DNA from 4 places in the Delftia sp. PX-1 genome. Region 3 is predicted to be linked to each of the others. Evidence: predicted binding sites of a transcription regulator. Region 3 holds the regulator's gene; each other region holds the start of a gene.
The links. The regulator FNR, encoded in region 3, switches genes on or off when oxygen is low (the NO sensors DNR and NnrR bind a similar motif). The targets are predictions, from matches to a motif close to TTGATNNNNATCAA.
Positions count from the first base shown of each region.

Region 1 (7,193 bases), 1.0 Mb from region 3:
GCACATCGAGAGGCGTATTCAGGAATTTGGGGATCTCAATGACCCGAGATCCACGGCTGTTGGAAAACATGCGATAGAGCCCATAGCAAGCGCCTCCCGAGGCCAATGCAGCAAAAGCGACCCACCCAAGCGGTGTGGCAGCGGTTCCAATACCGATTGCGCCCAATAGCCCAGATGGCGCAAAGAATGTTGAAGCCACCAGACTCGACTTGGCGACTGACGCGCCAGTTCCAGCAGCCCCCAGAACATCCCACAGCTCACGGCCCCGGTTGACCATTCGCAAAGAGCGATAGGCGTTCTCTCCAATCGCCAACTTTGCCTTGAACCGCAGCGGCTCGGCAACAACCTGCTCCACACCGTCCAGAGTGAAATTTTCGCTGGAAATTTCATGGATTTGCTTCATGCCAGCGCCGCTTTGAATTGCGCAACAAACAGGCGGATCCTGTCTTGCAGATCTGGAAAATCCATCTCTTTCTTGGCTCCGTAGGCAATGCCCAATGCAATCGCCAGCGGGCTCAACAACGCTCCAAGCAATGTTCCTATCAGCGGTACTGCGCTCAACAATGCACCGACCACCAAGGCAACCGCTGTGGCGAATGCCAAGGTGGGGAACTGGTCTAGCGTAAGAAAGATGAGATCAAGAATCTTCCGCCCGATACGCACCAGTCGGCGTCCGACCTGCGATGACAAGCGCAGCAGATTGGCCAGGATGGCCTTCGCATCAGCGGAAACATTCAAACCCTCGATTTTTTGAAGCAAGGCGCGTTCAGTACGTTTGGTGTTCTGAAAGAATTTCGCCTCATTGGGTATTGAACCCTTGTCGTGATCATCAGGCTCGCTGTTCGACTGGCTCGCTTGCGGCACTATTTCCATGGCGGCGGCTTGTATCAGTGAAGAAAGGACACGGAACGGAAGCCTGCATTATGTCGTTACACATGCCCGCGATCCGCATGGCTTCACCAGTCGAAGCCCGTTCTTTTCATTCGTTATGACACCGGCATGATTCGCCCTGCCTTGAACCCCGTCAAGGACTGGCGCAGGCGCCGTCCATCCCCGCCATCTCCGCCAGCTTCTGCATGCGCGAGCGCTGGTCCAGGCAGGCCTGGTGCTGGGCTTCGGCCGCCTTTTGCTGCGCCAGCTTCGCGGCCTTGGCGCGCTCGGCCTGCAGCTGGGCGATGCGCTCGCGGATCTGGGGCATGGCGGCCACGGCGGCCTTTTCGCCTTCAAGAATGGCGCTGGCGCGCTGGGTGAAGTCGGCCGGGCCGATGTCCAGCACCTTGGGGCGGATGGTGATGTCGGCGCGGGCCAGCTCGGCCTGGCCCAGCTTCTGGCCCATGATCGCAATGGACTGGCCCAGTGCGCCCAGCATGTTCTCGGGCGCCTTGCCACGGGCCTTGTTGGAGATGTCCACGGCGATCACCAGATCGGCGCCCAGCTGGCGCGCGGCGTCCACGGGCACGGGGCTGGTGATGCCGCCATCGACGAAGTGGAACTTTCCGATGGCCACGGGCTGGAACACACCCGGAATGCTGCTGGAGGCACGCACCGCCTGCCCCGTATTGCCGCGCGCGAACACGGTGCGCTCGCCGTCCTCCAGCCGCGTGGACACCGCCACGAAGGGCTTGGCCAGCTGCTCCAGCGGCTTGCGGCCCACCTGTTCGTTCACATAGTCTTCCAGCTTCTGGCCCACCAGCAGGCCGCCCGAGGACAGCTGCAGGTCGCGGATCCTGGTCTCATCCAGCGCCACGGCCTTTTCCTGCAGATCGAAGGCGTTCATGCCGCCCGCATACAGCGCACCCACCACGCTGCCCGCGCTGGTGCCGGACACCACAGCGGGCGCAAGGCCATTGGCTTCCAGCATCTTGATGACGCCGATGTGGGCAAAGCCCTTCACGGCCCCGCCGCCCAGGGCCAGACCGATCCTGATGGGCGCCACGGGTGTGCCCGGCGCGGTGGGCGTGGACTCGGGCGTGGCCGCCGAGGGGCTGGGCGGGTTGCTGCCGCAAGCGGCCAGCCCCGCCAGGCTCAGGTACACCAGTGGACGCAAAAGGGCTTGGAGGCGCATGCCGGAAGATCCTGCTGTCGGATGACGAGATTCGGGGCGGGCAGTATAGCGGCAGGGGCCTGACCGCCGCAGGCCCTCAGGCTCTGGGCTTCAGCAAGCCGCCCATGCCCTGCACAGCCTCCCTCAAAAACCCCCAGACCGCCTCGATGCGCTGAACCTGCCGGGCATCCGAGGGCATGCTCATCCAGAAGGTGCGGGTGAAGCAGGCCTCGGCGGGCAGCACGCGACTGAGCACGGGGTCGCGGTCGGCGATGAAGGCGGGCAGCACGGCCAGGCCGGCGCCGGCGCGCACGGCTTCGTACTGGGCGGTGATGCTGGTGCTGCGAAAGGCAAAACGCTCGGGCTGGAACAGGGTGGACAGCAGCTGCAGCTCGCGCGTGAACAGCAGGTCGTCCACATAGTGGATGAAGCTGTGGTGGCGCAGGTCCTCGGTGCGCGCCACCAGCGGACGGCGCGCAAGGTATTCGCGCTGGCCGTAGAGGAACAGCCGGTAGTCCGTGAGCTTGGTGACCACGGCCGAGCCGCGCGTGGGGCGCTCCAGCGAGATGACGATGTCCGCCTCGCGCCGCGACAGGTGCAGCAGGCGCGGCAGGGCCAGCAGGTCGATGCTCAGCAGCGGATGGCGCTGCGTCAGCGCGGCCAGCTGCGGGGCCAGCAGCTGGGTGCCGAAACCCTCGGTGGCGCCCACGCGCACCAGGCCGGACGGGCCCTGGCTGGCGGATTCGGCCGCCAGCGGCATGCGCTCCAGCCCGGCGGCGGCGCGCTGCATGGCGTCTGCCACGCCCAGCAGCTGTCGGCCGGCCTCCGTGGGCCGCCATTGGCCCGCTTCGCGCTCGAAGAGCACGGCCCCCAGCTGCTTTTCCAGGGCCTGGATGCGGCGCGACACCGTGGTGTGCTCCACGCCCAGTTGCCGCGCGGCGGCGGCCATGCTGCCGCTGCGCGCCAGCTCGCCAAAGAATCTCAGGTGGTCCCAGTCCATGGGTCGAGGCCGCCTCAGTCGGCTGCGGCGCGGCGCGCGGCCAGCGTGCTGGGCGCACGCGCCAGCTCGTCGTTTTGCCGCACCAGGACGGCCATCATGTCCATGAACAGGCCCCGCTGCTCCTGCGGCAGCGGCTCCAGCATGCGCTGCTGGGCCCGCAGCACCGAGGGCTCGGCAGCGGCCAGCAGCGCGGCGCCTTCTGCGGTGACCGACAGCAGGCGCACGCGCCGGTCGGCCGGGCTGGTGTTGCGCACCATGAGGCCGCGCGCCTCCAGCCGGTCGATGACGCTGCCAATGGTGGAGGTGTCGAAACCGATCATCCGCGCCAGCGTGCGCTGGTCCACGCCGGGCTGGCGCAGCACGGCAGACAGCGCCGCGTACTGCACGGGGGTCACGCCGAATTCCTGGGTCTCTTCCATGAAGACGGCTACCGCGATCTGCTGCAGGCGGCGGATGTGGTAGCCGGGGTAGTTTTCTAGTTCTGCGGGTTGGTAGTCCATGGCCATTGCGCTCTTTTCCGGGTCCCTGCGGGCAAGCGCAGATGTTCGCATGAACCGCGCCCTCCGTTGGCGTTGGCTGGCGGACAGGTGATTCACCCGGACACGCTGTCCACCACCGTTTTGCCTGCATCCAGGGAAACCCCAGGCTGGCCTGATGCAAATCAACACTACACTCATCGTCAGCATACTGTTTAATTAGTCGCGACGCATCTGACCCCCAGGCGAGCGACACGCACCACGAAGCACAGGACATCCATGAGCACCAGCATTTCTTCCCGGGCGCTGCCCGTTCTTGTGGCAGGCGGCGGCATTGGTGGCGTGGCGGCCGCGCTGGCCCTGGCGCGCCAGGGATTCGCCGTCAAGGTGCTGGAGCAGGCGCCGCAGCTGGGCGAGATCGGCGCCGGCATACAGCTGGGCCCCAACGCATTCGCGGCCTTCGACGCGCTGGGCATTGGCGAGCTGGCCCGTGGCCGCGCGGTCTATACCGACGAGATGGTGATGCACGACGCGCTCGATGAGCGGCTGGTCGGCCGCATTCCCACGGGCGAGGCGTTTCGCGCCCGCTTCGGCAACCCGTATGCGGTGATCCACCGCGCCGACATCCACACCTCGCTGCTCGAAGGCGCGCGCACCCACGGCCAAATCGAGACGCTGACGGGCACCCGCATCGAAGCCGTGCAGCAGGAGGGTGACACCGTCACCGTGCGCGACCAGCACGGCCAGGTCCATGTGGGCCAGGCCCTGATCGGCGCCGATGGCGTGAAGTCCGTGGTACGCCAGCAGTACGTGGGCGATGCGGCGCGTGTCTCCGGCCATGTGGTGTACCGCGCCGTGGTGGAGAAGAACGACTTCCCCGAAGACCTGCGCTGGAACGCGGCCAGCATCTGGGTCGGCCCCAACTACCACCTGGTGCACTACCCGCTGCGTGGCGGCGAGCAGTACAACGTGGTCGTCACCTTCCACAGCCGCGAGCAGGAGGAATGGGGCGTGCGCGAAGGCAGCCGCCAAGAGGTGCAAAGCTACTACCGCGACTGCTGCCCGCGCGCGCGCCAGCTCATAGACCTGCCCAAAAGCTGGAAGCGCTGGGCCACGGCCGACCGCGAGCCCATTGGCCAGTGGAGCTTCGGCCGCGCCACGCTGCTGGGCGATGCCGCACACCCCACGCTGCAATACATCGCCCAGGGCGCCTGCATGGCACTGGAAGACGCGGTGACGCTGGGCCAGGCGCTCAAGCACTGCGGCAACGACTGGCCGCAGGCGCTGCGGCTGTACGAGCGCTCGCGCATTGCCCGCACGGCGCGCGTGGTGCTGTCCGCGCGCGAGATGGGCCGCATCTTCCACGCCGGCGGCGTGGAGCGCCTGGTGCGCAACGACCTCTGGAAGGGCCGCACGCCCCAGCGTTTCTACGACGCCATGGAATGGCTGTACGGCTGGAAGGCCGAAACCTGCCTCGCCGAAGACTGAACACAAGGAGACCGCCATGCAAGAACTTGGCCGCCTGGAAGACCTGCCCCAGGACTACCGCGACGAACTCGCGCGCAACAACCTGGTGCCGCTGTGGCCCAGCCTGCGCAACGTGATGCCGCCGCACACGCCGCGCCCGCGCACCCAGCCCATTGCCTGGCCCTACCAGGCCATCCGCCCGCTGCTGATGCAGGCCGGCGAGCTGACGCCCATCGAAAAGGCCGAGCGCCGCGTGCTGGTGCTGGCCAACCCCGGCCATGGGCTGGAGAAGATGCAGGCCAGCTCCTCCATCTACCTGGGCATGCAGCTGCTGCTGCCCGGCGAGTGGGCGCCCTCGCACCGCCACACGCCCAATGCCGTGCGCATGGTGGTGGAAGGCCAGGGCGCGTGGAGCCTGGTCGACGGCGAGAAATGTCCCATGGAGCGCGGCGACCTGATCCTCACGCCCACGGGCCTGTGGCACGAGCATGGCCATGACGGCGACGAGCCCGTGGTCTGGCTCGATGTGCTGGACCTGCCCCTGGCCTACTACCTGGAAGTCACCTACCACGTGGACGGCCCGCGCCAGCCCGCCCTGCCCGGCCGTGGCGACCGGGCATATGCGCGCGGCGGCCTGGCGCCCACGCAGGTGTTCGCCCGCAGCGCCAAGGCCTACCCCATGCTGCGCTACCCCTGGAAGGACGCGCGCGCCGCCCTGCTGGAGCTGGCCGCCGACCGCCCCGATCTGGACTGCGTGCAGCTGGCCTACACCAACCCCGAGACCGGGGCCGACTGCGAAAACATCCTGGGCTTTTACGCGCTGATGCTGCGCCCGGGCCAGACGCTGCAGCTGCCCGCGCGCTCGCCGGCCTGCGTGTTCCATGTCATCGAGGGCGGCGCCAGCGTGGCCGCCGTGGACCGCCATTTCGACCTGGCCCCGGCCGACACCTGCTGCGTGCCCGGCTGGGCGCCCGCCACGCTGACCAATGCCAGCGCCAGCGAGCCCGCCTTCCTCTTCCTGGCCGACGAGGCGCCTTTGCACCGAAAGCTGGGCCTCTACGAAGTCCGGCCTTGAATCCTCCGATGTCTCTTTACTCCCCCATCGCCAATACCATGACCGCCCCCCAATACCTCTGGACCCCGCCCCCCGTCCAATCCCTGCCCGTGCGCGGCAGCACGCAGCGCCTGCCCGTGAACCGCCTGTTCTTCGTGGGCCGCAACTACCACGCCCATGCCGTCGAGATGGGCCGCCCGGTGGACAAGCGCGTGGAGCGCCCCTTCTACTTCACCAAGGCTCCCTCCACCCTGACCGAATCGGGTGCCACCGTGGCCTACCCGCCCGAGACGAACAACTACCACTTCGAGATGGAACTGGTGGTGGCCATCGGCAAGGCGGGCTTTCGCATTGCGGCGGACCAGGCGCATGAACACATCTACGGCTACGCCTGCGGCCTGGACATGACGCGCCGCGACCTGCAGCTGGTGGCGCGCGACAAGGGCCGGCCCTGGGACCTGGGCAAGGATGTGGAGCAGTCCTCGGTAGCCAGCGAGATCGTGCCCATGCCGGGCCAGGTGATCGAATCCGGCGCCATTGCGCTGGCCGTCAATGGCGAGACCAGGCAGCAGTCCGACGTGGACAAGCTGATCTGGAACATCCGCGAAATCATTGCCGACCTCTCGCTGTTCTATCACCTGCAACCCGGCGACCTCATCTACACGGGCACGCCCGAAGGCGTGGGCGCCGTGCTGCCGGGCGACCGCATCACCGGCCATGTGCAGGGCGTGGGCGAGATCGCGCTCACCGTGGGCCAGCCCGAATAAGGCCAGGGAGACCACCACCATGAAGCTCTACAGCTTTTTCCGCAGCGGCACCTCGCACCGCCTGCGCATCGCGCTCAACCTCAAAGGCCTGCGCCCTGACTATTTCCCCGTGGACCTGCGCGTGGACGAGCAGGCCCAGGCGCCGTTCAAGCAGGTCAACCCGCAGGGCCTGGTGCCGGCGCTGACGCTGGACGATGGCCGCACGCTGATCCAGTCGCCGGCCATCATCGAATGGCTGGAGGAGCGCCACCCCGAGCCGCCGCTGCTGCCCGCCGACCCCGAGGACCGCGCCCAGGTGCGCGCGCTGGCCGCCATCGTGGGCTGCGACGTGCATCCCATCAACAACCGCCGCATCCTGCAGACCCTGCGCCGCCAGTTCGGTGCG
Region 1 covers NZ_CP184763.1:3,770,710-3,777,902, reverse strand. The annotation lists gene ACN20X_RS17375 (hypothetical protein) at 1-403, opposite strand, end outside; gene ACN20X_RS17370 (hypothetical protein) at 400-873, opposite strand; gene ACN20X_RS17365 (patatin-like phospholipase family protein) at 1,025-2,065, opposite strand; gene ACN20X_RS17360 (LysR family transcriptional regulator) at 2,142-3,044, opposite strand; gene ACN20X_RS17355 (MarR family winged helix-turn-helix transcriptional regulator) at 3,059-3,595, opposite strand; gene ACN20X_RS17350 (3-hydroxybenzoate 6-monooxygenase) at 3,800-5,008, shown strand; gene ACN20X_RS17345 (cupin domain-containing protein) at 5,025-6,062, shown strand; gene ACN20X_RS17340 (fumarylacetoacetate hydrolase family protein) at 6,101-6,808, shown strand; gene maiA (maleylacetoacetate isomerase) at 6,828-7,193, shown strand, end outside.
Region 1: a site for FNR is predicted at 3,696-3,709, ahead of ACN20X_RS17350 (3-hydroxybenzoate 6-monooxygenase). Genes of this name have one in related genera too.

Region 2 (7,193 bases), 550 kb from region 3:
CCCACGCGTTCGCCATACAGCGAGAAGTTCTTGGAAAACGAATTGGCCACGAAGGCCTGGGCGCCCGCGTCGGCCAGGGCGCGCACGGACCAGGCGTCTTCATCGAGCCCATCGCCAAAGCCCTGGTAGGCCATGTCCACAAAGGGGATCAGGCCGCGCTCCACGATCACCGGGATCAGTTGCTGCCACTGCTCGCGCGACAGGTCCACGCCCGTGGGGTTGTGGCAGCTGGCATGCAGCAGCACCACGCTGCCCGAGGACAGTTCTCGCAGCGTCTGCAGCATGGCGTCGAAGCGCAGGCTGCCCGTGGCCGCGTCGTAGTAGGGATAGCTGTGGGTGCGCAGTCCCGCGCCCTGGAAGATGGCCAGGTGGTTGTCCCAGGTGGGATCGCTGAGCCAGACCTCGGCATCGGGGAAATAGTGCTGGATGAAGTCCGCGCCCAGCTTGAGCGCGCCCGAGCCGCCCAGGGTCTGCACGGTGGCGATGCGCTGACTGCGCACGGCCTCATGACCAGCGCCGAACACCAGGTCCTGCACCAGCTGGCGGTAGGGAGCAATGCCTTCGATGGGCAGGTAGCCGCTGGGGCTTTGCTCGCGGGCCAGGGCATCGCCGGCCTGGCGCACGCAGTCCAGCACGGGCAGGCGGCCGGCCTCGTCGAAATACAGGCCGATGCTCAGGCTGACCTTGTCGGTGCGCGGGTCCTGCTGAAAGGCTTCCATCAGCGACAGGATGGGATCACCGGGGTAGGGCGGGACGTGGCTGAACATCGAGGCGCGGGCGGTATCGAGGGGGGCAAGAGTCGTCATGTGTCTAAGGCAGAGAGAGAAACGGGAGGCCGGATGTCACCGGGCGGGAACCTGGGCTTGGGTGGATGTTGGGGTCTGGGTTGGGGTTGGGGTTGGGGTCTGAGGGGAGGGCTGGCCGGCCGGCCGGCGATACCAGATGGCGTAGACGGCGGCCAGCAGCAGCAAAAAGGGCAGGCCCGTGAGCACGGTCAGGCGGAATACGTCGGTGAACAGCGTGGACACCAGGGCGGCCAGCATCAGCGCCGCGCCCAGCAGCGTCAGCATCGGAAAGCCCCACATGCGAAAGGCCAGCGGCTTGTTGCCCTGGCGCACCCAGTGGATGCGGAAGAACAGGTGGGTCACGAAAATCATGAACCACGTGAACATGGCGCCGAACATGGCCACGGCCATCATCAGCATGAAGGACTGCTCGGGATTGATGATGTTGAACAGCGTGGCCACGGCAATGCCCAGGCAGGACAGCAGCAGCGCCGGCAGCGGCACGCCGCGCGAGTTCACGCGGCCCAGCACGGCGGGCGCATGGCCGGCGCGCGAGAGGCTGAACATCATGCGGGTGGTGATGTACAGCTGGCTGTTCATGGCCGACAGGGCGGCCACCAGCACCACGAAATTGACCACGCTGGCCGCGCCGGGCAGGCCGATGATCTCCATCACCTTGACGAAGGGGCTGCCCTCCTTGCCGGCGGCCGACCACGGCACGATGGCCAGCATCAGCGCGATCGTGGCCAGGTAGAACACCACCAGGCGCACCATGGTGGAGCGGAAGGCGCTGGTGACGGCGCGCTGCGGGTCCTTGGCCTCGCCGGCGGCCACCGCGATCATCTCGATGCTCAGGTAGCTGAAGATGGCGATGATCACGCCCACCCAGGTTCCCCACAGGCCGTTGGGGAAGAAGCCGCCGTTGTTGACGTAGTTGGCAAAGCCCACGCCGTCCGGACGGGCGCCGAACACCACCCAGGCGCCGACCACGATAAAGGCCGCGATGGCGATGATCTTGATCATGGAGAAGCTGTACTCCACGGCGCCGAAGGCCTTGACGCTCATCATGTTCACGCCGATGAGCGCGCCCGAGAAGATCACCACCCAGGCCCAGCGCGGCACCTCGGGGAACCAGTAGCCCATGTACAGGCCCACGGCCGTCACCTCGGTGCCCACGGCCAGCACCACGCAGGCCCAGTAGGCATAGCGGACCATGAAGCCGGCCATCGGGCTGATGTAGTGCTCGGCATAGGCGCCGAACGAGCCCGAGGTCGGGTGGGCCACCGTCATCTCGGCCAGGCAGCCCATGAGCAGCAGCGAGATCACTGCGCCGATGGCATAGCTGATCAGCACGCTGGGCCCGGCAAAGCCGATGGCAAAGCCGCTGCCCAGGAACAGGCCGGTGCCGACGGCACCGCCGATGGCGATCATGGTCATCTGTCCGGCGGACAGCTGCTGTTTGAGTCCGGCTTCGCGCTGGACGATGTCTTCGAAGGCTGGCATGGGTTGTTGTCTCCGTTGCTGTGGGGGGCTTCGGAGGCGGATGCTATGGACGGCCTTCGCGGGGCGTTTAGTAGTTATCCCTAAATCGACTTGATCTTGGATAAGTTATTCTGTGAAACATGAATTCATAGGTGGTTTATGCCAATCGACATCGACAGAACGGACCGGCTGCTGATCCGCGCCCTGCAGGACAACGCGCGGCTGACCTCGGGTGAGCTGGCGCAGCGTGTGCATTTGTCGCAGTCACCGTCATGGCGGCGCATCAAGCGGCTGGAGGACGAGGGCGTGATCACCGGCTACCACGCCGCGCTGAGCCGGCGCGCCATAGGCTTTGGCGTGCTGGCCTTCGTGATGGTGGGCATAGACCACCAGAACGAGGAGTCCTCGCGCCATTTCCAGGAAGCGGTCTGCGCCATTCCCGAGGTCGTGATGTTCCATGGCATCTCGGGGCCGGAGGACTTCCTGCTGGTCGTCGTGGCGCGCGATCTCGACGCCTATTCCGATCTGCTGCTCAGCCGCCTGCACCGGCTGCCCGGCGTGCGCCAGGTGCACACGCATTTCTCGCTGCAGGAATTCAAGGGACAGCTGGCGGGGCTGCCGGTGGAATGACGGCTGGTGGCGCCTGGCAGGCTGCTAGAGCAGGCCGCTGTCCAGCGCCTGCATGCCATGGCGCACGCGCACGCGGTTGCAGGCATCGCTGCCGGCGGCGAACTCGCGGCAGGGCGAGGGGCGCCATTCATAGATGCCGCAATGGGCCTTCTCGCCCACCTTGCCGACCAGGGCCGCGCAGCGGGGACGCGCCCAGTCGGTTCCGCGCATGCGGCAGGTGTGGTCGGTGACTTCCTCGGCCAGCCCGGCTGGCACGCGGCCGCCCTGCGCCTGCGACTCGTGCACGGAAAAGTCCACGCGAAACGATGCGCAGCAGGCGCCGCAGCTCAGGCAGGGTTGGGTCATGGCGTGGGGAGGGGAGTGCGCAAAGGCCGTGTCGGCGTCGGCCGCCATTGTGCCGCGCGCCGCCCGCCTGGGCCCGCCAGGGGGCAAAGCCGGGAACGCAAAACCCTGTCCCGCACTCCGATACCATGCGCGGTCCCGCCGCCCGGGTTCGATCAAAATCAAAATGAGAATAAAAATCAATTGATACAACACGCCATGCATTCGATGAACCCCGCGACGGACGCTGCGGCTCCGTCCACGCTGTCCGCGCCTCCCATGTCCTCCTCTGCTGCCGTTGCCGCCGTTGCTGCCACCACGGCCATCACCCTTGATGCCCTGCCCCGTCAGGTATCGGCGCGCGTGGTCGAGCTCCATGCCGCACGCGATGCCAGCGAGCAGGAACTGCTGCTGCGGCTCATGGAGATCGGCTTTCTGCCCGGCGAGCCCGTGCGCATCCTGGCCGCGGGCTTTCCGGGCGACGACCCGCTGGCCGTGCGCGTGGGCCAGACCACGTTCGCTTTGCGCCGCCATGAGGCGGCCCTGGTGCGCGTGGCGCCGGAGGCGGTGGCATGAGCGCGTCGTCCTCTCCCAAACTCATTCAGCCGCTGCAGCCTGCCCAGGGCGGCGGCGGCAGCGGTGATTCCGCACTGCGCCTGGCCCTGCTGGGCAATCCCAACTGCGGCAAGACGGCGCTGTTCAACCTGCTGACCGGCGCACGCCAGAAGGTGGCCAACTACGCGGGCGTGACCGTGGAGCGCAAGGAAGGCTGGCTGAGCACGGCCAGCGGCCGGCGCGTGCGCGTGCTGGACCTGCCGGGCACCTACAGCCTGCATGCGCACAGCGAGGATGAGCGCATCACGCGCGACATCGTCTCGGGTCGCCATGCGCGCGAGGCGCCGCCCGAACTGCTGGTCTGCGTCACCGACGCCACCCATCTGCGCCTGAACCTGCGCCTGGTGCTGGAGGCCCAGCGCCTGGGCCTGCCCATGCTGCTGGTGCTCAACATGAGCGACATGGCCAGGCGCCAGGGCATCGATATCGACCGCGAGGCGCTGTCACGCGCCCTGGGCATGCCCGTGCTGTCCACGGTGGGCGTGCGCCAGGACGGCGCGCGCGAACTGCTGCAATGGCTGGACGGCCCCGAAGCCCGCGCCCTGGCGGCGCCGCAGCTGCAGGCCCCGGCCCGCCCGGGCGATGCGCGCGAGCAGGTCCTGGCCCTGCACCAGCAGGTGGCCCGCATCATGGCCGACTGCGTCAAGGAGCCCGTGGCGGACACCCGGCGCGACGACCGCATCGACGCCGTGGTGCTGCACCCGCTGTGGGGCATGCTGCTGCTGGCAGCCACGCTGTTCCTGATGTTCCAGGCTGTGTTCAGCTGGGCACAGCCGCTGATGGATGGCATCGAGGGCGGCGTTTCGGCCGTCTCGGCCCTGGTCAACGAGCACATGCCCGAAGGCGCGCTGCGCAGCCTGCTGGCCGATGGCGTGATCGCCGGCACGGGCGCCGTGCTGGTCTTCCTGCCGCAGATCCTGATCCTGTTCCTGTTCATCCTTGCACTCGAGGATTCGGGCTACCTGCCGCGTGCCGCCTTTTTGCTGGACCGCATCATGGGCAAGGTCGGCCTGTCGGGCCGCTCCTTCATTCCGCTGCTGTCCAGCTTCGCCTGCGCCGTGCCCGGCATCATGGCCACGCGCTCCATCACCAGCTGGCGCGACCGCCTGGTGACCATCATGATCGCGCCGCTGATGACCTGCTCGGCGCGCCTGCCGGTCTATGCGCTGCTGATCAGCGCCTTCATTCCCGAGCGCACGGTGGGCGGCATCTTCAATTTGCAGGGCCTGGTGCTGTTCGCGCTGTACGTGGCCGGCATCGCCAGCGCCATGGCCGTGGCCGGCGTGGCCAAGCTGGTGGGCCGCAGCGCCGGCCCCACGCCGCTGCTGATGGAGCTGCCCTCCTACCGCTGGCCCAGCCCGCGCAGCCTGGCCCTGGGCCTGTACGAGCGCGCCATGATCTTCCTGCGCCGCGTCGGCGGCATCATCCTGACCGTGAGCATCGTGCTGTGGTTTCTGGCCAGCTACCCGGCGCCGCCCGATGGCGTCACCGAAGCGGCCATCCGCTACAGCTTTGCAGGTCGCATCGGCGGCTGGCTGGAGGTGGTGCTGGCGCCGATCGGCTTCAACTGGCAGATCGCCATCGCCCTGGTGCCCGGCATGGCCGCGCGCGAAGTGGCCGTCAGTGCCATGGGCACGGTCTATGCACTGTCCGCTGCCAGCGACGAGGCCATGGCCGAGCAGCTGGGGCCGCTGATCGCCCATACCTGGTCCCTGGCCACGGCGCTGTCGCTGCTGGCCTGGTTCGTGTTCGCGCCCCAGTGCATTTCCACGCTGGCGGCCGTGCGGCGCGAGACCAATGGCTGGCGCTATCCGCTGCTGATGACGGGCTACCTGTTCGCGCTGGCCTACCTGGCCAGCTTCATCACCTACCGCGTGGCCCTCGCGCTGGGCGCGGGCTGAGGAGGGCATTGAGCATGTGGCAAAACATCATCGTGGGCGTGATCGTGGTGGTGGCGGCCGTGTCCCTGGTCTGGCGCTACCTGCCGGCGCGTTGGCGGCTGAAGGCCGGTCAGCTGCATCCGTCGCTGGCGCCCAAGGACGGGGGCGGCTGCGGCGGCTGCAGCGCCTGCGGCGGAGACAGCTGCGCACCGGACAGGCGCCAGCCATAGCGCCAGATCGGTCGACAGGCCGGTCGCCGGGCCGCCGGCCGGTTGCACGCTCAGGCAGCGGCCAGCCAGATGCGGGCGCCGTCATCCAGCGCAGGCAGGCCATGCGCCAGGCGCGCAGCGTTGCAGCGGTCCGTGCCCATCTCGAATTCCCGGCAGGTCGATGAGCGCTGCTCGTAGATGCTGCATGCCACCTGTTCGCCGCAGCGGCCCGTGAGGGCCGTGCAGCGCACGGGGCGGCGCTCGGTGCCGTTCATGCGCCAGCGGTTGCCGTGGACCTCATGGGCCAGTTCATCGGGAACGGTGCCGCCCATGGAGCGCAGTTCGTAGACGGAAAATTCGACACGGAAGTGTTCGCAGCAGACGCCGCAGTTCAGGCAGGGATGCAGGGCTTCGGACATGGAAGTTCTTCTTCGGGAGACAGCAGGGCACGCACAGGCTTGCCGCGCCCGGTGCCCGGGGCGGCGCATAAGGCTGGGAAGAGGGGGTGCGGCCCTAGGTATGGCCCTGGAGGAACTTCAGATAGAAGGTGTGGATGCGCACGAACAGCGCACGCACCCGGGCCGCGAAATGCCGGCGCGGCCCGAAGAACGAGGGCACGCGCGTATGGCGTGCAATGTGCGGATGGCGCAATGCGCAGCCGCCCAACGGAAACACCGCCTGGGGGCGCTTGGCCTGCAGGCGGTGTCTGGAGTGTTCGTGGCTCAGGTGCATGGGTGTGAGGGAATGCGCCTGGGCCAAAGGAGTGGGCGTGATCAGCCCGGCTGGCGGCCCAGCAGCAGGTACTCCATCAGTGCCTTTTGCACGTGCATCCGGTTCTCTGCCTCATCCCAGACCACGGACTGCGGCCCGTCGATGACCTCGGCCTGCACTTCCTCGCCACGGTGGGCGGGCAGGCAGTGCATGAACAGGGCGTCGGCACGCGCGGCGGCCATCATCTCGGCATCCACGCACCAGTCGGCGAAGGCCTTCTTGCGGGCCTCGTTCTCGGCCTCGTAGCCCATGCTGGTCCACACGTCGGTGGTCACCAGGTCGGCGCCCTTGCAGGCATCCAGCGGGTCCTTGAAGACCTTGTAGCAGCCCTCGCGCGGCGCCTTGCCGCCAAAGGCCAGCTTCTCGTCCACTTCGTAGCCGCCCGGCGTGCTGACGTGGACGGTGAAGCCCAGCAGGTCGGCCGCCTGCAGCCAGGTGTTGGCCATGTTGTTGCCGTCGCCGACCCAGGCGACGGTCTTGCCCTGGATGGAGCCGCGGTG
Region 2 covers NZ_CP184763.1:2,205,398-2,212,590, forward strand. The annotation lists gene ACN20X_RS10205 (amino acid aminotransferase) at 1-767, opposite strand, end outside; gene ACN20X_RS10210 (amino acid permease) at 843-2,288, opposite strand; gene ACN20X_RS10215 (Lrp/AsnC family transcriptional regulator) at 2,427-2,897, shown strand; gene ACN20X_RS10220 (YkgJ family cysteine cluster protein) at 2,922-3,242, opposite strand; gene ACN20X_RS10225 (FeoA family protein) at 3,438-3,794, shown strand; gene feoB (ferrous iron transporter B) at 3,791-5,734, shown strand; gene ACN20X_RS10235 (hypothetical protein) at 5,749-5,943, shown strand; gene ACN20X_RS10240 (YkgJ family cysteine cluster protein) at 5,994-6,341, opposite strand; gene ACN20X_RS10245 (hypothetical protein) at 6,436-6,654, opposite strand; gene argF (ornithine carbamoyltransferase) at 6,696-7,193, opposite strand, start outside.
Region 2: a site for FNR is predicted at 3,391-3,404, ahead of ACN20X_RS10225 (FeoA family protein). Genes of this name have one in related genera too.

Region 3 (7,193 bases):
GTTGACCAGGGCCAGGATCTGGCCCGTGAGCTCCATGTCCTCGGCCACCAGGCTCAGCGGGAATCCCGTGCCGTCGGCCCACTCATGGTGCTGTGCGATGGCGGTGGTGACCTGGGCCGACAGGCCCATGCGCATGGCGATGGCCACCGATTCACCCACATGGCGCTCGTAGCGGTCGCGCAGCGCGTCGGGCACGGAAGACTCCAGGGCCAGGCCGTGCATGCCTTCGGCGCCGGCCACCGGCTTGCCGGCATCGTGCAGCAGCGCCGCCAGGCCCAGGTCGCGCAGCAGCGCAGCCTCCAGGCCCAGGGCGCGGCCCAGCAGCAGGCCGAGCACGGTCACGTTGACGGCATGCACGCTCTGGTTGCTGCCCACGCCATCGGACAGGAGGTGAATCGCCACGTCCTGCGGGCCGGCCAGTTCGGCCAGGCAGCCGTCGACCAGGGCTTCGGTGGGCATGCGCGCCTGCTCGGGCGCGCTGGCAAGGGTGGTTTCGATGGCCACATAGCCACGCTCCACCTTCTGAAAGCGCGCATTGCAGTCCTCCAGCCGGCCGCGCCAGTTGGGCACAGACAGCAGCAGCGGCGCTGCGGGTGAGGGTTCCTCGGCGGGCTCGGCTGCAGCGGCCGCCACAGCGGGCAGCGGCTGCGGCGGCGGAGTGCGCACCTCGGCCGGCCAGGCGTCGCTTTTGTGCGGAACGCAGCGCACCGCCTCCAGGCCCAGGGATTTCAGGGTCTGGATCTGTGCGCTGGAGGTGATCTTGAAGCTGCTGACCGGAAAGGGATGGTTTAGCCATCCAACATCGAGCTGGACAAACATGCCCGGACGGAGGTCTCGGATATCGATGAGGACGGAATGGTTCACGCGCGGCAACGGCCCCGAGGCTGAAGGAATCGGCAAATGTAAGCCGATGATTCGGGCATTATCTCCAGTTCTGAGGGCCTTGCAGGCAATCCGCGACCCTCAGGACCAAGTCTGTCCCCCGCTGTTGTTCATCGGCACCAGAGACTGGGCTTGTAGATCAGGTCCATCCACAGCGCCCACACGGCCACGCCCACCAGCATCAGGCCGGCCAGCCGCGTGCCCCATTCGGCACGCAAGCCGTTCAGGCGCTGGCGGCCCAGCCGCCACAGCCAGGGGCCGGCCACCAGCCACAGCCCGCTGCCCACGCCAAAGGCCGCCATGGCCGATGCGCCCTGCAAGGGGCCACCGCTGAGCGCGGCGACCAGCACGGCCGAATACAGCAGTCCGCAGGGCATAAGCGCCCAGGCATAGCCCGCCGCCAGCGTGCCGCCAGGGGCGGACACCCAGGGCTGCACGCGCCGCCAGGCGGCGCGGCCCGCAGACTCCAGCCAGGCGGGCTGGCGGGCCTGCACCATCATGGCCAGGCCCCAGGCCATCACGGCGACATGGGTCAGCGTCCAGAACGGCTGCAGCGCCGTGGTCTGGCTGGTGAGCCAGGACAGGCTTTCCATGGCCAGCGCCGAGGCAGCGCCCAGGCTGGCATAGCCGGCCAGCCGCCCGCTATGGAACAGCGCCGTGCGCAGCCACAGCCGGCTTTGCAGTCCATGGACGGCGACCACCTGCCCACCACCCTGTACCGTGCCCTGCCCCGCCCCGCCCGTGACCACGCCGCAGGGCGCGGCGCACATGGCAAGGCAATGGGGCCCGCCGACGAGCCCCATGATCAAAGCGGTCCAGAGCAGCGACAACAGCATGGGGCCTAGATGATCCTCGAAAACCGCGCCCGGTTCTTGTCGGCCTGCAGATATCGGTCAAACAGCATGGCCACGCCACGCACGAAGTACCAGCCCATGGGTGTGACCTGGAATCCCTCGTCGCTGATCTGCACCAGCCCCTTGGCCTGCAGGTCCTGAAGCGCCGCCAGCTCGGGGGCGAAGTACTCGCGAAAGCCCAGCAGCCAGGCCTGCTCCATGGGCTCGAACAGCACGGCGCCCTGGCACATGATGGCCATGATGACGGCGCGCCGCACCAGATCATCGCGCGACAGTGCCAGGCCGCGCACCACGGGCAGGTGGCCGGCGTCGATGGCGTCGTAGTACTCCTCCAGCGTCTTGGCGTTCTGGCTGTAGCTGGCCCCCACCTTGCCGATGGCCGACACGCCCAGCGCAATCAGGTCGCAGTCGGGCTGGGTGCTGTAGCCCTGGAAGTTGCGATGCAGCCGGCCCTGGCGCTTGGCCACGGCCAGCGCGTCCTCGGGCAAGGCGAAGTGGTCCATGCCCACGTAGACATAGCCGCCGTCCATGAAGGCCGCGATGGAGCGCGAGAGCATGGCCAGCTTGTCGGCGCCCTGGGGCAGGTCCTCGGCCGCGATGCGCCGCTGCGGCTTGAAGCGCTCGGGCAGGTGGGCATAGGCATAGAGCGCGATGCGGTCGGGCCGCAGCGCATTGACCTGGGCCAGCGTGCGCTCGAAGGACTCGGGCGTCTGCTTGGGCAGGCCGTAGATCAGGTCCACGTTGATGGAGGCAAAGCCCAGCTGCCGTGCCGCTGCCACCAGCGCGAACACCTGCTCGGCCGGCTGCACGCGGTGCACGGCGATCTGCACCTGTTCGTCGAAGTCCTGCACGCCGAAGCTCAGGCGGTTGAAGCCCAGCTCCTTGAGCACGGCCAGGCGTTCGACACTGACGGTGCGCGGATCGACCTCGATGGAGTATTCGCCGCCCGGCTCCAGCTTGAAATGCTCGCGCAGCAGGGCCATCAGCGTGCGCAGCTCATCGTCCGAGAAGAAGGTGGGCGTGCCGCCGCCCAGGTGCAACTGGCTGACGGCCTGGCCCTTGCCGCAATGGGCCGTGTGCAAGGCCATCTCGCGCGCCAGGTAGTCCAGGTAGACGGCAGCGCGATCGTGGTGGCGCGTCACGATCTTGTTGCAGGCGCAGTAGTAGCACAGCGACTCGCAGAACGGCACATGCACATACAGCGACAAAGGCATGGCCCGCGCTGCGGTACTCGATTTGCGGTGCTCAAGTGCCAGGATATAGTCTTCAGCACCGAAAGCCTCCACGAAACGATCGGCCGTGGGGAACGAGGTGTATCGGGGCCCCGGTACGTCGAAGCGACGCAGCAGCTCTGGGGTGACAGCGGTCATGGGTTTTTTCCTCTAATGTCGTCCACTGTGCCGCAGCCCATTGGCCGCGTCCTTGACTCATATCAAGAGTTGTTCGCGGCAGTGCTGCGACAATTTGATCCAACTCATCGCCATCCACGAGGTCACCGCCGGCGCACTGCTGCGCCGCTGATGTTTACTCCATGAACCTTCAGACCATCAAAGCATCCTGTTCCAATTGCAACCTGCGCGAGCTGTGCATGCCCATGGGCCTGGATGCCGAGCAGATGCAGCGCATCGACGACATCGTGGCCACGCGCCGCAAGGTCAAGCGCGGCGGCCTGCTGTTTCGCAACGGTGAGTCCTTCACCTCGCTGTACGCCATCCGCACGGGCTTCTTCAAGACCTGCGTGGCCACCGAGGACGGGCGCGACCAGGTCACGGGCTTTCAGATGGCCGGCGAGATCATCGGCCTGGATGGCATCGTCAACGACCACCACACCTGCGATGCGGTCGCGCTGGAAGACGCCGAGGTCTGCGTCATGCCCTTCGACAAGCTGGAGGACCTGTCGCGCGAGGTCACGGCCCTGCAAAACCATGTGCACAAGGTCATGAGCCGCGAGATCGTGCGCGAGCATGGCGTGATGCTGCTGCTGGGCAGCATGCGTGCCGAGGAGCGGCTGGCCGCCTTCGTGCTCAACCTGGTGCAGCGCCTTCACGCCCGGGGCTTTTCCAAGTCGGAACTGGTGCTGCGCATGACACGCGAGGAAATCGGCAGCTACCTGGGCCTGAAGCTGGAGACGGTGAGCCGCACCTTCTCGAAGTTTGCCGAGGAAAACATCATCGAGGTGCGCCAGCGCCATCTGCGCATCCTGGACACGGACGCGCTCAAGCGCATCGTCAACAGCCAGCAGTGCCAGTGAGGCCGCAAGGCCCCGCCCCCCGGCAATGAACAAGGCCCGCGATCGCGGGCCTTGTTCATTGCCATTGCAGTGCACGCGGGTTCAATCGCGCCCCAGGCCCTGCATGGCCAGATTTGGGTCCGGCTCGGAGACCACGCCGTCGTTGAGATCGTGCGTGGAGCGTCCCAGCATGGTGGTCATGAGGCTGGACAGCATGGTCACGCCCCAGAAGGCGAAGAAGGCCAGCGTGTAGATTCCCTGCCGCGACCAGCCCAGGTCGCCGAGCCAGTGCAGCTCCAGCGGGTCCACGAAGGCGAATACCAGCATCTCCATCACGGCGGCGGCCAGAAAGGCCGGCCAGGCAATCCACATCCAGCGTTGGGCCAACATCAGCGATCTCCTTGAGCTGTCGAGGGGTGGCTTTCATTGTGCGCGCCGCCCTCGCACCGTGCCAAGCCCTGCGCACCCTGCACTGCCTGTAGGAAACCCTTGGCCCTCGCGCATGCTGGAGATGCCATCCACCATGCAAAAAGGCCGCGACTGCGGCCTTGTGCACGGTATTTTCCTGCGTTCAGCGGTCCGTGGGATGGTCCTGCGCGGGCGTGGCCGCGTGGTTGCGGCCGGTGACCGCGGGCGCCAGGCTCTTGGGCACTTCGCGCACGCCATCGGCACGCTCGTTGATGGTGATGCCATTGCGGTAATAGTCAGGATCGATCACGGGATCGGCGCCATTGATCGCAATGACGGCCGTGACCACGCCGGCCACCACGACGGCGGCCGGGCCGGCCACCACGAGCCAGACATGGGCGAACTTCCACCAGGGCTTGCCGGCGTCCGGATGCGAAGGGGCCGTGGCGGGCGCGGAGACTGCGGGACTGGAAGACATGGATAACCTCTTTCTTTCAAACAGCCGGCGCAGCCTGGGCGGCGCCGGCCAGACATATCACCGGGGCACCAGGAAGACGGCCTTTTCGGACGCGCGTCCCGCGCCTGAATGCACGGCATCGATATCGAAGAATACGGTGTGCGAGCCCGGCTCGGCGGAACCGTAGGGAATCTGCAGCCGCGCCGCAATGCCGCGCGTCTCGGCCGGGCCGACCTCGACCTCCTGCTCGGACGCCAGCTCCAGCCCGTCGAGGCCATGGGCGCTGATGCGGTAGCGCTGGGCCTGCTCGGTGGCATTCATGATCTGCAGGCGGTAGACATTTTCCAGCTTGCCGCCCGCGACGATGCGCGACAGCGACGCCCGGTCGCGTATCACGTCGACCTTGACCGACTGGCGCAGCGCCAGGCTCACGATCATGGCCATGCTCAGGCCGATCAGCACGGCCGAGTAGACCAGCACGCGCGGACGGAAGATGCGGCGCAGCACCTGGGCCCGCCGCCACAGGCCGGCCATGGCGTTCTGCGTGGTCAGCCGGATGAGGCCGCGCGGATACTCCATCTTGTCCATGATGGAATTGCAGGCGTCTATGCACAGACCGCAGCCTATGCATTCGTACTGCAGGCCGTTGCGGATGTCGATGCCCACGGGGCAGACCTGCACGCACATCTTGCAGTCGATACAGTCGCCCAGGCCCTGGGCCTTGTAGTCCACCTTCTTGGTGCGAGGCGCGCGCGGCTCGCCCCGGCCCGTGTCGTAGCTGACGATCATGGTGTCGCGGTCGAACATGGCGCTCTGAAAGCGCGCATAGGGGCACATGTACTTGCAGACCTGCTCGCGCATGTAGCCGGCGTTGCCATAGGTGGCGAAGCCGTAGAACAGCACCCAGAAGACCTGCCAGCTGCCCTGCAGCGCCAGCAGCTCGCCGCCCAGCTCGCGGATGGGCACGAAGTAGCCCACGAAGGTGAAGCCGGTCCACAGGGCAATGGCAATCCACAGCAACTGCTTGAGCGACTTCTTCCAGAGCTTTTCAAAGGTCCAGCCGTTCTTGTCCAGGCGCATGCGCGCGCTGCGGTCGCCCTCGACCTTGCGCTCCACCCACATGAAGATTTCGGTGTAGACCGTCTGCGGGCAGGAAAAGCCGCACCACAGGCGACCGGCCACGGCCGTGAACAGGAACAGCGCCAGCGCCGAGATGATCAGCAGGCCCGCCAGGTAGATGAAATCCTGCGGGTACAGCACCAGCCCGAACAGGTAAAAGCGCCGCGCACCCAGGTCGAACAGCACCATCTGGCGCTGCCCCCATTCCAGCCAGGGCAGGCCATAGAAAACCAGTTGGGTGAGAAACACCAGAGCCCATCGCCAGCGTGCGAAGACACCGCTGATGGAGCGCGGGTAGACCTTCTTCTCGGACTCGAACATCGACACCAGCTGGCCCGGGTCCGGGTCGGCAGGCGTGATCGGAATGACTTTGCGGGGAGGCTTCCCGGCATCATCCCCGTTCTCGGGCTTCATGGTGGGTTCCTTGGTTTTTTGGAATATCTGAAAACTCAAAAGGCAAAAAGGCGGCGCCGCAGCGCCGCCCCCTGTCCTTATTGACGGACTGCGCCGTCTTTGTGCGACATGCCCCAGACATAGGAGGCAAGCACCGCGATCTGCGCCTCGGTCAGCTTGTCCTTCTGGGCAGGCATCTCGTTGTGCTTGCCGTTGTTGATCATGGCCGTGATGGCGGCCTCGCCCCAGCCGTGCAGCCAGATGTCATCGGTCAGGTTGGGCGCGCCCAGGGCCTGGTTGCCCTTGCCGTCCATGCCATGGCAGGCGGCGCAGGCCGTGAACTTGGACTTGCCCAGCGAAGCCTTGAGCGAGTCGTGCGGGCTGCCCGACAGGCTCAGCACATAGTGCGAGAGGTTGCGCACATCATCGGGCGTGCCGACGGCAGCGGCCATGGGCGGCATGATGCCGATGCGGCCCGCCGTGATGGTTTCCCTGATCTTGTCGGGCGTGCCGCCATGCAGCCAGTCGCCATCGGTCAGGTTGGGGAAGCTCTTGCCGCCGCGTGCATCCGAGCCGTGGCACTGCGCGCAGTTGTTCATGAACAGGCGCTCGCCGATGGCCATGGCCTGGGGGTCCTTGGCCATGTCTTCGGTGCTCATGCTCGTGAACTTGGCGTACAGCGGCTCCAGGTCCGCGCGGGCCTTGGCCATCTCGTTTTCATAGGCGCCCAGCTGCGTCCAGCCCAGCTTGCCCGCGAACGAGCCCAGGCCCGGATAGGCCGCCAGGTAGGCGAAGCCGAACACCGAGGTGATGATGAACAGCCACATCCACCACTTGGGCATGGGGTTGT
Region 3 covers NZ_CP184763.1:2,753,780-2,760,972, reverse strand. The annotation lists gene ACN20X_RS12780 (HD-GYP domain-containing protein) at 1-819, opposite strand, end outside; gene ACN20X_RS12775 (sulfite exporter TauE/SafE family protein) at 993-1,718, opposite strand; gene hemN (oxygen-independent coproporphyrinogen III oxidase) at 1,724-3,106, opposite strand; gene fnr (fumarate/nitrate reduction transcriptional regulator Fnr) at 3,268-3,987, shown strand; gene ACN20X_RS12760 (hypothetical protein) at 4,069-4,356, opposite strand; gene ACN20X_RS12755 (FixH family protein) at 4,538-4,852, opposite strand; gene ccoG (cytochrome c oxidase accessory protein CcoG) at 4,910-6,364, opposite strand; gene ccoP (cytochrome-c oxidase, cbb3-type subunit III) at 6,442-7,193, opposite strand, start outside.

Region 4 (7,193 bases), 1.4 Mb from region 3:
ATGCTGCCGGTCGGCCTGCTCACATCCATTGCTGGCAGCCTGGGCACCTCCATGGGCAGGGCCGGCCTGATGATCTCGCTGCCGGCGCTGCTGGCCGCGCTGTTCGCGCCGCTGGTGGTGATGGCGGCGGGCGGCATGGACCGGCGCCGCATCCTGTGCGGACTGCTGGCCCTGCTCGTGCTGGCCAACCTGGCCTCGGCGCTGGCGCCGTCGCTGATCTGGCTGCTGGCCGCGCGCGTCCTGGTGGGCTTTTGCATGGGCGGCATCTGGGCAATCGCGGGCGGGCTGGCGGCACGGCTGGTACCCCAGGCGTCGATGGGCCTGGCAACCTCCATCATCTTTGGCGGCGTGGCGGCGGCCTCGGTGCTGGGCGTGCCGCTGGGCGCGCTGATCGGCGATTTCGCGGGATGGCGCTGGGCATTCGGTGGCATGGCAGGCTTCAGCGCACTGGTGCTGGCGCTGCACATGGCCGTTCTCCCCGCCCTGCCTGCCACAGGCTCGGCCAGCCTGCGCCAATTCAGTCATCAGCTGGCCAACCGCAGGCTGCAGGCCGGGCTGGCACTGACGCTGCTGCTGGTGGCCGGGCATTTCATGTCCTTCACCTTCGTGCGCCCGCTGCTGCTGACGGTGTCGGGGTTCGATGCGCAATGGATGAGCGCGCTGCTGCTGGCTTACGGCATCGCGGGCATTGCGGGCAACTTCCTGGCGGGCATCATCGCGGCGCGCCGCACGGTGCCGAGTCTGGCGGCGATCGCCATGGGCCTGCTGCTGGCGCCTATGCTGTTCCTGTCCGTGGGCGACTCGCCAACCGGTGGGGGCGCCGTGCTGCTGGTCTGGGGCCTGGCCTACGGCGGCGTATCGGTGGGCCTGATGACCTGGATGATGCAGGCTGCGCCACGCGCCGTGGAAATTGCCACGGCGCTGTACGTTGGCGTCTTCAACATCGGTATTGCGCTGGGCTCATGGGCAGGCGGCCAACTGGTCGATGGCTGGGGGCTGCACGCCACGCTCTGGCTGTCAGGCGGCTTGGCCGCTGCGGCCTTGCTGCTGTCTGCGGCCATGGGATTGGTTGGGCGAAATGGACCGGTCGCAGCCTGATGGCCATGAGGCCGTTAACCCCCCGTTAATTCCCCGCTGCCAGCATCCACGGCCTGTCAGCCCGCATGGCTGAAACTCCCTTCCATGCACCTCCGGTCATCCCCTCTTCTTTCGTCATTCCTGCCCTTGCTTGCCGGCCTGCTGATGGCGCCTTCGCCTGCCCTTGCCGGACCGGCAGAGCCTGGCGGGCCGTCAGCGCTATCGGCGCTGGGCGCCTGGCTGCACCTGCCCGCCAGCCTGGCGCTGGGGCCGCTGGTCCTGCCGATGGGCGTGGTGGTGGCCATGCTGGCCTGGCTGCTGGCGCAGTGGCTGGCGCGCAGGAATGAAAGGCGCACGGGCCAGGCCGTGGATGCGCTGCTGTGGCAAAGCACCCTGGCCGGCCTGCTGGCGGCGCGCCTGGCCTATGTCGCGCAGTGGTGGGCAGAGTACGCGCCTGCTCCCTGGGATTGGAGCGGAATGCCGGCCTTCGCAGGCCGCATCATCGATATCCGCGACGGGGGATGGAGCCTGTGGGCCGGCCTGCTGGCCGCGCTGCTGTACATGCTGTGGCGCAGCCGCCGCTCCCCGGTGCTGCGCCGCGCCACAGGGCTGGCGCTGGGCGCGGGGGCGGCCCTGCTGGTGCTGGGCAGCCTGCTGCAGGCGCTGCCCTTCGCAGATGCACCGGCCCTACCGGCCTTCACCCTGGTCAACGGACAGGCGCAGCCGGTCTCTCTGCAGCAGTTGCAGCAGGCCGATGGCAAGCCCATGGTGATCAACCTCTGGGCCACCTGGTGCCCGCCCTGCCGGCGCGAGATGCCGGTGCTGGCCCAGGCCCAGCAGCAGCGGCCCGATGTGCGTTTCATCTGGATCAACCAGGGCGAGACGGCAGAGGCCGTGATGGGCTATTTGCGGCGCGAGCAGGCGACGGCCCCGCTGCCGCTGGCCCAGGTGCTGTTCGACCCGCAGCAGCAGGCCGGCCGGCACTGGCGCCAGCGGGGCCTGCCTTCCACCTATTTCTATGGCGCCGACGGCCGGCTGTGCGGCATGCGCATGGGCGAGCTGTCGCGCGCCAGCCTGGCCCAGCATCTGAAGGAATGTTCATGAGCGCTTCCCCCCTGTTCCCCCTGCCTGCACTGGCAGGAGCCCTGGCCCTATCGGCAGCCTTGGCCCTGCCGGCTGCGGCGTCCGAGCTGCCATCGGAGGATTTCCTGGCCCAGCAGGGACTGACCCTGGTGGGACCGCTGCCGGCCGTGGGCGGACTCAAGGCCTGGGCCGCCTACCGCGACCGCCAGCCCGTGCCCATCTACCGCATGCCTGACGGCAAGCACTGGGTGCTGGGCACGGTGATCGACGCCCAGGGCCGCGACGTGAACGCCCAGGCCCTGCAGGCCGCCGTGCAAAAGCCCATGGGCGAGCAACTGTGGAGCGATGTGCAGCGCGCCCAGTCCATACCGGATGGCCGCGCCGACGCGCCGCGCACGGTCTATGTGTTCACCGACCCCAACTGCCCCTATTGCAACCAGCTGTGGAACGATGCCCGGCCCTGGGTGGAGAGCGGCCAGGTGCAGTTGCGCCACATTCTGGTGGGCATCCTCAAGCCCAGCAGCGAGGGCAAGGCCGCCGCCATGCTGACCGCGCGCCAGCCAGAGCAGGCCCTGGCCGAGCACGCACGTGCCTATGCCAAGGCCGGCCGCGCCAGCGCAGAAGGCGCGGGCGCCACGCCGCTGGCCCCGGTGCCGCAGGCCACGCGGCAGGTGCTGGCCAACCATGCCTCGCTGATGTCCACCTGGGGGCTGCGTGCCACGCCGGCCCTGGTCTGGAAGGATGACAAGGGGCTGGTGCAGGTACGCACCGGCCTGCCGCCGGGCCTGCTGGAAGAGGTCATGGGGCCGCGTGGCAGGAAATGACGAGGACGACCATGAGCACAAGCCGTTGTCCCGCCGCTTCCACCGCCTCCAGCGACTGGAGCGACCTGTTCCCCGCCCGGCCGGATGCGTCGCCGCTGCGCATCGTGCTGCATGCGCCCACACCCGGCGCCCTGGCCCGTGCACGCAGCAATCTGGCCAATCTGCGCCAGGACCGGCCCGGTGCCGAAGTCCGCATCGTCATCAACGGCCCGGCCGTCGAGGCGCTGCTGGACGCTGCGCCGGGCACGCCGCAGCATCTGGATGCGGCCGCCCTGGCCCATGCGCTGGTCTGCCCGAACACGCTCAGGAAGCTGGGCCGCGAGGCGCCTGCCGGCATGCGCGTGCTGCCGCAGGGCGGGATCGAGTCACTGGCCCTGCTGCAGCAGTCGGCCTGGTGCTACGTGCGCTGCTGAGCGGCCTGCGCCAGCGAGGCCAGGCAGCGCGCCTGCCATTGGTACTCGGGCTCGAACGATTCCCGGTCCGTGACGGCGCCGTGGCCGCCCTCGCCATAGACCATGGCGTAGGCCGCATAGTCGGCCGCCTGCAGCGCCCGGCCCGCCAGCCCATGGGCCGTGGCATAGGTGGCGGACACGGCGGCATGGCCGCAGCCGTCGAGGGAGCGTGATCCCTGGTGGTGGTTGGCCAGGCTGGCCGCCTCGCGGGCCAGGCGGTCCAGCTCCTGCCTGTCGATCTGGCCGTCCAGGTAGCGGCGAAGGCCTTGTGCGCAGCGGATGACGTCCGGGTCTTCCAGCAGGTGCGCGATGCGGTCCACGCAGGCCTGCGTGAATTGCAGCCTCAGGTGCTCGCCGGCTTCGGCGGCAAGGTCTAGTTCCGAAGCAAGGCTGTTCAGGGCGTGGTTCATGGAGAACTCCTTGGCAGTGGCGACACAAGCAGCGTAGACCGGGGCCGCGCGCGGAAACAAGAGGGTGATTTCCGATACGCGCCCCGCATTCCCGAGGAATGCAGTCACCCTGTTAACCCCGTCTTAATCCCCGCACCACACGCTACGGACTGCCTTGGGCGCCTGTCCATGGCAGGCAGTCGGTGGCGCTTTGCAAGCCCATTGCTTGACTCACATCAAGCCACTCAGGCCCTGAATTTCATATATTAAATTCAATATAAAAAGCATATTTTTAATGCTTTATTGAGTTTGAGCGACCACCCTCCGTGGCCGCAGGACGATGAAAGACAGGCCATGCCAAAAACATCCCGCGCCGGCAGCGGCTGCAACGACTGCAGCTGCAAGCCCTCCTCCCAGGACATCCCCGCCCCTACCCTCTCCCATGCGCAGCCCGCCGCCGGCAAGCGCGGCTTCCTGCAGGACCTGCTGGCCGCTGCCATGGCGGCCGTGGCCCTGCCCGTGGCGGCGGCCGCGCCCGGCACCCCGGGTTTTCAACCGCCGCGCCGCCCCGGCGAGGCCGGCAGGCGCTACGGCATGCTGGTGGACCTGCGCCGCTGCATAGGCTGCCAGGCCTGCACCGTGAGCTGCTCCATGGAGAACCTGCCGCCGCTGGGCCAGTTCCGCACCACGGTGCTGCAGTACGAGGTGCAGCACGCGGGCAACGAGGACCTGCCGCCGGCCATGCTCAACCTGCCGCGCCTGTGCAACCACTGCGACAACCCGCCCTGCGTGCCGGTCTGCCCGGTGCAGGCCACCTTCCAGCGCAGCGACGGCATCGTGCTGGTGGACAACGAGCGCTGCGTGGGCTGCGGCTACTGCGTGCAGGCCTGCCCCTATGACGCGCGCTTCATCAACCACGAGACGCAGACCGCCGACAAGTGCACCTTCTGCGAGCACCGCCTGGAAGCCGGCCTGCTGCCGGCCTGCGTGGAAAGCTGCGTGGGCGGCGCCCGCGTGATCGGCGACCTCAACGACGAGGGCAGCGAGATCCGCCAGCGCATGCGCGAGCACGCCAAGGACCTCAAGGTGCTCAAGCCCGCCATGGGCACGGACCCGCATGTGTACTACCTGGGATTGCCCGACGCCTTCGTCGACGGCGTGGACGGGCAGGCCAGCGTGCGGCTGGTCACTTCCCACTGAACGCAAGGAGCACCCCATGCACATCGTCGAACTCCTGACCCCCGCCTACGAATCGGCCTGGCTGCCCTGGGCCGTGCAGTACTTCTTCCTGGCCGGCATTGCCACGGGCGCCGCCCTGCTGGCCGCCGCCTGCGCCTGGGCGCCGCGCGCCAGCGCCATGGCGCGCCTGCTGCCGGCCGCCGTGCTGGTGCTGGCCGTCAGCGCCATCGCGGCGCCCGTGTCGCTGCTGGCCGACCTGCACCAGCCTGCGCGCTTCTGGCATTTCTATGCGCACTTCACGCCGTGGTCGTGGATGTCGGTGGGCGCGCTGCTGCTGCCTGTCTTCGTGGGACTGGCGCTGGCCTTCGTGCTGGCCTGGTGGCTGGGCCGGCCGCAGTGGCTGCGCTGGCTGGCGCCGCTGCTGGCCGTGTCGGCGCTGACCATCACCGCCTATACCGGCGCCGAGCTGATGGCCGTGCGCTCGCGCCCGCTGTGGAACACGCTGTGGGTGCCGCTGAACCTGGCACTCACGGGCTGGCTGGCCACGGTGGGCTGCATGCTGGTGACGGCGCGCTTTCTGCCCGCCCGCCACCGCCCCGATGCCGGCGCCCTGCAGGCGCTGCGCATGCTGGGCCTGGCGCTGGCGCTGTGCCTGCTGGCCATGGTGGTGGTCTGGGCCGTTGCCGGCTGGCTGGGCCAGGGCCGCTCCTTCCAGGCGGCGCTGCAGCTGTGGCAGCAGTTTCCGGTCTGGCGCCTGAGCATGCTGGGCTCGGCCGTGGCCGGTGCCGCCCTGCTGTGGGCCCTGGTGCGGGGTGGTCAGCGCATGGCCTGCCCGCGCTACACGCTGGCCCTGGGGCTGGGGCTGGCCGCCGCGGCCTGGGCCTTCCGCTGGGCGCTGTTCATGGGCGTGCAAGGCGTGCCCAAGTACGGCGCGGGCCTGTACATCTACCACATGCCGCTGGGCGGCGACGGCCTGCTGGGCATGCTGGGCGTGGCCGGCCTGTGCATTGCACTGGTGACGCTGGCCACCTGGGCGCTGGAGCTGTTTCCCGCGCGCTCGGCCGCGGCCCGCGCCCTCTGACACCGCCGCCCTGACGACCCCTCACCCATTCACGGAGCGCGGCCCGCCACCGGCCGGCCGCGCCACAGAAAGCCTTTCATGACCGACAAGAAGAAGCTCCCCCAAGCCCCCGAAGATTCCCTGGATGCCGAGGCCGCCCGCCGCCGCCTGCTGCTGCGCGGCGGACTCACCGCCGGTGGGCTGGCCGCCTTTGCGGCCGGCTACGGCGAGACGCTGGCACGTGGCGCCAAGGGCCTGGTGACAGGCAGCTCGGGCACGCCCACGGCCAGCGCCACGCGCGGCAATTCGCTGACGCCCGAGTTCCGCATCGACCCGGCCACGGGCGCGCTCGCCACCCAGCCCGGCCAGGTGGTCAGCCCGTCCAGCTGCCTGGGCTGCTGGACGCAGTGCGGCGTGCGCGTGCGTGTCGATACCGCCAGCAACCGCATCCTGCGCGTGGCAGGCAACCCCTACCACCCGCTGGCCACCACGCGCCCGGCCGCCATGGAAGAACCCGTGCGCGAGGTCTACGCCAAACTGGGCAAGGAGCTGGGCCTGGAGGGCCGGGCCACGTCCTGCGCGCGCGGCTCGTCCATGCTGGAGCACCAGAGTGCGCCGCACCGCGTGCTCACCCCGCTCAAGCGCGTGGGCCCGCGCGGCAGCGGCCGCTGGCAGAGCATTTCCTTCGAGCAGCTGGTGCAGGAAGTCTGCGAGGGCGGCAATCTGTTCGGCGAAGGCCAGGTCGATGGCCTGCGCGCCATCTGGGACCCCAAGACGCCGCTGGACGCCGACAACCCCGAGTTCGGCCCGCGCTCCAACCAGTTGCTGGTGACCGACGCCTCCAACGAAGGCCGCGCCCAGCTGCTGCGCCGCTTTGCGGGGCCGTCCTTCGGCACCGTGAACGTCAGCAACCACGGCGCCTACTGCGGCCAGAGTTTTCGCGTGGGTGCGGCAGCGGCCCTGGGCGACCTGCCCGGCATGCCGCACGGCAAGCCGGACTGGAGCCATGCCAGCTTCGGCCTGTTCATCGGCGCGGCACCCGCGCAGTCCGGCAACCCCTTCCAGCGCCAGGGCCGCGAACTGGCCGAGGCCCGCTCGCGCGAGGACAACCGGTTCCGCTACGTGGTGG
Region 4 covers NZ_CP184763.1:4,203,320-4,210,512, forward strand. The annotation lists gene ACN20X_RS19295 (MFS transporter) at 1-1,098, shown strand, start outside; gene ACN20X_RS19300 (TlpA family protein disulfide reductase) at 1,243-2,181, shown strand; gene dsbG (thiol:disulfide interchange protein DsbG) at 2,178-2,984, shown strand; gene ACN20X_RS19310 (DsrE family protein) at 2,996-3,397, shown strand; gene ACN20X_RS19315 (hypothetical protein) at 3,382-3,846, opposite strand; gene dsrO (sulfate reduction electron transfer complex DsrMKJOP subunit DsrO) at 4,180-5,025, shown strand; gene nrfD (NrfD/PsrC family molybdoenzyme membrane anchor subunit) at 5,042-6,085, shown strand; gene ACN20X_RS19330 (molybdopterin dinucleotide binding domain-containing protein) at 6,164-7,193, shown strand, end outside.
Region 4: a site for FNR is predicted at 4,052-4,065, ahead of dsrO (sulfate reduction electron transfer complex DsrMKJOP subunit DsrO). Genes of this name have one in related genera too.